One region of the Aceticella sp. 75b-Ac genome, then DNA from elsewhere that is predicted to be linked to it. Evidence: riboswitches for the same ligand, from Rfam matches in the RefSeq annotation. Region 1 holds a riboswitch; the other holds the start of a gene.
The links. Region 1 has a riboswitch for cyclic di-AMP ahead of AC0LWJ_RS05195 (cell wall hydrolase). Riboswitches for the same ligand answer to the same signal wherever they lie in the genome.

Region 1 (3,432 bases):
AAAATATGAGATAAAAAGAGATGGAAAGGTTATTGAACTTACTAAAAAAGAATTTGACTTATTGAAATACCTTATTCTAAATAAGAATATTGTTCTTTCAAGAGAACAGATACTTGAAAATGTTTGGGGATATAACTATTTTGGTGAAACAAATGTTGTAGATGTATACATCAGATATTTAAGAAGCAAAATAGATGACCCTTTTGATAAGAAGCTTATACAAACCGTAAGAGGTGTCGGATACACTTTGAGGGATGAAAATAATGAAACTTAGATTTATGTTACCTTCTATAAAAATTAGGATTGCCTTATTATATTCTTTGATATTCTCAATTATATTAATTGTTTTAAATGCTTCTGTACTTTATGGCTTAAAATATTATTTAATATATCAATCTTTTGCAGATATTTCAAATCAAGCCGAAACAATATTAAACAAATTGTCGGTTGTCAAGGGTGATATTGATTTCTCCAATGAAAATTTAGTATTTTCGATACCTGAAAATACATATTTAAAAGTAATTGATAAAAATGGCAAAGTAGTTTATAAATCAAGGGAAACGGAGAATATTAATATACCTTACAAATCAGATATAAACATACCGGTAAAAATTGAAAAAGATGGTATGCATCTTACATACATAAATGAAATTTATAACAGAGACGGTAAGATATTTTATATACAGATTATAAAAAACATGGAAAGCCAATATTTGTTTTTAAAATTGCTTTTTGTGTTAATGGCTTTTGCTGATGCGGTGGGAATTTTGATATCCTTGATAGCAGGCTATTTTGTAACAAGGCAGGCTATAAAACCTGTTGATTATATGGTCAAAGAAGTTAATGACATAGATGCGAGAAAGCTTAACAAAAGGTTAAAAGTATATGGGAATAAAGATGAATTTACAAGACTTGCCGTTACCTTTAACAGCATGCTGGACAGACTGGAGGATTCATTTAGAAGACAGAATACATTTATATCAGATGCTTCACATGAATTAAGGACGCCTCTTTCCATTATAAAAGGATATGTTGATATACTTGATAGATGGGGGAAATATGATAAAAATGTATTACAGGAAGGGATTGAGGCATTAAAAAAAGAAGAGGCAGAAATGGAAAAGCTTATAGAGCGTCTTTTGCTAATAGCAAGGGGAGACAGCAGAAACTTAAAACTTAACAAAGAAACCTTCATATTAAATGATATTCTCAATGAGGTTATAAAAGAAACATCAATGTTAAATAGGAATAGAAATATAGTTTTAAATATGGATGATGAAATTGATATCTTTGCGGATAAAAGCTTGATTAAAGAACTTTTGAGAATACTTCTTGATAATGCGGTTAAATATACGGAAACAGACGGTAAAATAGAGGTGCTTTGTAAGAGAGAAGGACAAAATACTGTTATCAAGGTGAAAGATGATGGGATAGGTATCCCATCCGATGAAATACCATATATTTTTGACAGGTTTTACCGGGTTGATAAAGCAAGAGCAAAAGAAACAGGTGGTGCGGGGCTTGGGCTTTCGATTGCAAAAATCATTGTAGAAGCACATAAGGGCAGTATTATTGTTGATAGTAAAATACACAAGGGCACAGAATTCACTATTATATTTCCATTCTGATAATCCTTTGAGAATCCCACTATATACCTCCATTACCACCAATTTAATATAGACATACAGGTATAATACGTTTATAATGTGTAATTGAAATATGCCGAATCCCCAGAAAAAGGGGTACGGGGGAATTTTTATGGGGTGAATCCATTATTATGGTAGGGTGACCCTTTACCCGAACCCGTCAACTAACCTCGGAGGCAAAAGGGGGAAAATTAATGTCAAATTTACGTATTAAGATTAAGCCTCTCATTGCATCTGTAATAGCAGGATTATTTTTAACACAGTCTGTTTTTGCTGCAACATATACTGTACTTCCAGGGGATAGCCTTTGGAAAATCAGCCAGAAATTCGGCACATCATATAATCAAATAATGTCATTAAACGGTCTTAATGATGTTCTTATTTATCCGGGACAGGTTCTTCAAGTACCGGGTAACGACAACACATACACAGTACAAAAGGGTGACAGTTTATACTTAATAGCTGTAAAATATGGTATTACTGTAGATTCACTTAAAGCTGCAAATGGATATTACAATGATATTATATATCCGGGACAGGTATTAACAATACCAAACGATACAGATCAAACAGCTAAAAGAAGTACCCCGATCGTTAACAGAGGGGCAATAAATAGAGGCGTAATTTCATACACAAATGATGATTTAGACCTTCTTGCAAGACTTATAACTGCTGAAGCAGGCGGTGTATCCTATAAAGCTAAAATTGCAGTAGGGGCTGTAATTGTAAACAGGGTAAAAAGCGGTAAGTTTCCTGCTTCAATCAAAGATGTAATATATCAGGTTGACAGCAATGGATATTATCAATTTACACCTGTTGAAAATGGATGGATAAATAAACCAGCAACGGCAGATTCTATTAGTGCGGCAAGGGAAGCATTAAGCGGTACTGATCCCACAAATGGTTCACTTTACTATTTTGATGACAGTGCAACAAACGGTTGGCTCTGGTCATTACCTGTTGCAGCAAGGATAGACAATATGGTGTTTTCTTACGCAAGGTAAAATAATGCAAATATGAGAGGCAAAGAATCAGCAAAGGGGATACTTAGAAGGGGGTATCTCCTTTGCTATGGTAAGCAGTGTTATTTCACATGAATCTGGATTTATACAAAGTTATAAAGCCAAATATTATAAACATCCCTGCTGAAATATAATGTAAAATCTTTGAAGGGATTTTTTTGTTAAGATATACCCCAATTAAAATTCCTATAACATCGGCAGTAAAAATGCCAAGGGTTGTTCCTACCAATACATTTATTGGATTTTTATATGCTGCTGTTAATGCTATAGCTGCAAGCTGAGTTTTATCACCAAATTCAGAAAAAAAGTATGTACTTATTATAGTTGCAGCAGAGCCGTATTTTGATTTTATTATTTTTTTATCTTCTGTTTGATCATTTTTTAATGCAAGCAAACCAAATACAAGAAAGGAAATCGCAGCAAGGATTCTTATGTATTTTATGGGTATGTATTCAGTTAAATATGTACCAAATGAGACAGCGATACCGTTATTTATTACCGCTGCGATAAAAATACTTAAAAGTACGGTCCTTACCTTTATAAAAGTGGCAAATGCTATTGACATTAGCTGTGATTTATCACCCATTTCTGAAGTAAAAACAAGTATAAAAGATGATATTAATGCATCCATTTCAGCCTTCCTCCTTATACCTTATTATACCTAAAATAAACTTAATTTAAAAATATATCATAAAAGATTATATGTATTAAAAAGCACAATAATATGATAAAATACATTTTGTAGTTATAATCTTTCAAAGAAT
Region 2 (3,432 bases), 170 kb from region 1:
TATTGTTAAAAGTTCAATAGGCTCATTTTTCACTCCATTAATTTCCTTCATTATTACGGATGGTTTTGAAACCTGCAGTTCGTATCCTTCTCTCCTCATCGTTTCAATCAATATTGACAAATGTAGTTCTCCGCGTCCGGATACCTTAAATGCTTCTGTTGTTTCGGTTTCCTCAACTTTAAGTGCAACATTTGTTTCAAGTTCTTTCATCAGCCTATCTCTTATATGCCTTGATGTAATATATTTCCCATCTTCACCTGCAAAAGGACTTGTATTAACCCCAAAAGTCATAGATATCGTTGGTTCTTCTATATGGACAAAATCAAGCGGTTCAGGATTTTCTATATCTGCAATTGTTTCGCCAATCTCAATATCGCTAATACCGGAAACTGCAACTATATCACCAAGTAAAGCCTCATTTACCTCTACCCTTTTCAAACCTTCATACTGATAAAGACTGCTTATCCTTACATTCTGAACAGTTCCATCTCTCTTACAAATTGCAGCAGTTTCACCGGCTTTGATATGCCCTCTTATGACTTTACCTATTGCAATCCTGCCAATATAATCATCATAATCAAGGGTCGTTACTATAAGCTGTAACGGTCCATTTAATTCACCTTTTGGAGCAGGGATTTCCTTAAGTATCGTATCAAAAAGTGGTCTTAAATCAGAAGACGTATCCTCCAATTTCAATTTTGCTATTCCTTCTCTTGCAGAGGCATATACAACCGGGAATTCAATTTGCTCATCATCTGCCCCAAGTTCAATAAACAAATCCAATACCTCGTCAATTACCTCATCAGGTCTTGCATCAGGTCTATCAATTTTATTTATTACCACAACCGGCTTTAGATTTAATTCAAGTGCTTTACTTAGTACAAATCTCGTCTGAGGCATCGGTCCTTCATATGCATCAACAAGCAACAAAACCCCATCCGCCATTTTCAATACCCTTTCAACTTCACCGCCAAAATCTGCATGCCCCGGTGTATCTACAATATTTATTTTAACACCTTTATATTTAATTGCGGTATTCTTTGAAAGTATAGTAATACCTCTTTCCCTTTCAAGTTCGTTTGAGTCCATTACCCTTTCTTCGACCTTCTCATTCTGCCTGAATATACCGCTCTGTTTAAGCATTCCATCAAGTAAAGTAGTTTTTCCATGATCTACATGTGCAATTATCGCCACATTGCGTATTTCTTCTCTTATTGAAACCATAAATTTTTTATCTCCTTCCGCACAGGACATTCCTGTATACAACATATAATAATATATTAATCTAATAAAATAGTCAACAAACAAATAGGATTAAAAAAAGTGCCAAATGGCACTTTTTTTAATCCTATTTGTTATTTAACCCTTCTTGCAGCAGCAAAGTTTTTATAATAATAACCGGAATCAATACGGCTAATCATTACCTTCCCTCTGCCTGAAGAACTATGTATAAATTCTCCATCGCCTATGTATATCCCTGCATGATTTATTGTATAACTTCCTAAAGTGCGGAAAAATACAAGGTCACCTGGAGCAAGGTTATTAAAATCGACCATTGTACCTACTGTTGCTTGTTCATCAGCAGTTCTTGGTATTACAATACCAAATTGCCCAAAAACATATTGTGTAAAACCGGAACAATCAAAACCATTGGGAGATGAACCTCCATAAACATACCTTGTCCCTAAAAACTGTTTGCTGTATTCTATAAGTCTTGTAGAAAAACTTCTGTCAATATTCCCTCTCGATGAATTGCCACCTGATGATTTCAATGAAAGATATTTCCCAAAAATCCATCCTTCACTGCCATTTGAAAGCCTGATATGGTACCATCCGTTATCCTGTCCTAAGACGGTTACTGTATCATACCAGTTTAATTGTGTTATAACTTCATATGATGTACTATTGCCTGTCCTTATGTTCACGTAATTGCCTGTTACTATTCCACTGCCAAGTTCCCCGGCATATACATATGTGAGCATTGAACCTCCGATAAGTGTCATGCCAAAGACTGATACTCCAAATATCAATTTCCCAATCTTCTTATTCACTGCAAAATCTCCTTCCTTTTTTGCCTCCGAAGTTAGTTGACGGGTGCGGGATTAGAAGGCATCCCTACTGCAAAAGCAGATTAACCCCTTAAGTGTTTCCTCCGTACCTGTATGGATTCGGCAAGATTGCAAATTTGTACAAGCTTTACTATTTTATTATATCAAAGATTATTTTATAAGTCAATCTGACGTACTCCCCGGATAGTGTCAAGATACTGTAGGATATTTTTTTTAAAGACAACCCCTGAAATTGCTTAAATCAAGGTTTCCATGCATTATGTGTTTTTTATATCACTTTTTCATATTTTATTGCTTTTAAAATTCTATATATTGGTGTTACTTTGCCCATATCCAACACTGTAATATTGTTTATTTGTTCTTTTGTATACGTTTTAGCTCTCTTTACTGCCTCTTTTATTTGCTTCTTTGTTAATTTATAACCTTCATTGTTGTTTTTGCGCTTTTTACGCCATTCTACTTCTCTTAAATTGCCTCCATTTTTCTTAAATACTCTTAATTTTGCCATTAGCTTTAATCCTTCTCTACTCCATCCTAATGGATTCCTGCTTAACCTGTCTGAAAATACATGACTTATATGCCCTTCTGCACTGCACCCTATTACATCCTCATCTTCTTTGTATATTTTTATCCCTTCCCAGTTGTTTAATATGTACTTCTTTACTTCTCTTATTTTCTTCTTCTCTTGCTCTGTTTGTGCTATTTTTGATAGTTCATTAAATGCCTCTTTTAATTCTTTTTCATTCCCTTCATTTATTGCTCTCCATATCCTATCTCTATATCTTGCTTCTCTTGATGTTGCTGTGAGTATGTATTTGTTTAAATGATACCTGTCTAGGAGTCCACTCGAAATCATCAATCACAAATTAACAAATATGTTATTGAAAACCATATAATTTACAATAAAAAATACTCCTGAACACATATGAAATAAGCACTTAAGAGCTATTTTTATGATATAATATAAATAATATAATAAGAAAAATGTGGTGATAAAAATGTTAGGAAAAGCAGACAGACAAATGTCATTTTCAGATTATTGGTTACTTGGAAAAATTTCTGAAGATAGTTATTATCATAGATTAAGAACATGGGTATTTAATAATCTTAATGAAGAAATGTTTCAGCCACTTTTCTCATACTATGGCAGAGAATCCATATCTCCGGTATATACATTTACAGCGATGCTGATACAATTTGAAAAAGGATATTCTGATCGTGAAATGGAAGAAGAATCACGATTCGATGACAGAATTAAATATGCATTAACCGCACCACGGGATTTTGATGGAATAGATGCAGTAACATTATGTGATCATAGAAAAAGACTGTTTAACAGCGAAATAGGAAAAGAAATATTCAT

Region 2: it holds a riboswitch for cyclic di-AMP, as region 1 does, so the genes downstream of both, AC0LWJ_RS06115 (C40 family peptidase) here and AC0LWJ_RS05195 (cell wall hydrolase) in region 1, are expected to answer to the same signal.

What each region holds. Positions count from the first base shown of each region.
Region 1 is NZ_CM190971.1:975,259-978,690, reverse strand. Features, by position in the region: gene AC0LWJ_RS05205 (response regulator transcription factor) at 1-274, shown strand, start outside; gene AC0LWJ_RS05200 (sensor histidine kinase) at 264-1,628, shown strand; cyclic di-AMP (ydaO/yuaA leader) riboswitch at 1,711-1,840, shown strand; gene AC0LWJ_RS05195 (cell wall hydrolase) at 1,841-2,650, shown strand; gene AC0LWJ_RS05190 (TMEM165/GDT1 family protein) at 2,736-3,299, opposite strand.
Region 2 is NZ_CM190971.1:1,149,848-1,153,279, forward strand. Features, by position in the region: gene typA (translational GTPase TypA) at 1-1,224, opposite strand, end outside; gene AC0LWJ_RS06115 (C40 family peptidase) at 1,356-2,051, opposite strand; cyclic di-AMP (ydaO/yuaA leader) riboswitch at 2,058-2,184, opposite strand; partial or broken gene AC0LWJ_RS06120 (UPF0236 family transposase-like protein) at 2,338-2,910, opposite strand; gene AC0LWJ_RS06125 (IS1182 family transposase) at 3,068-3,432, shown strand, end outside.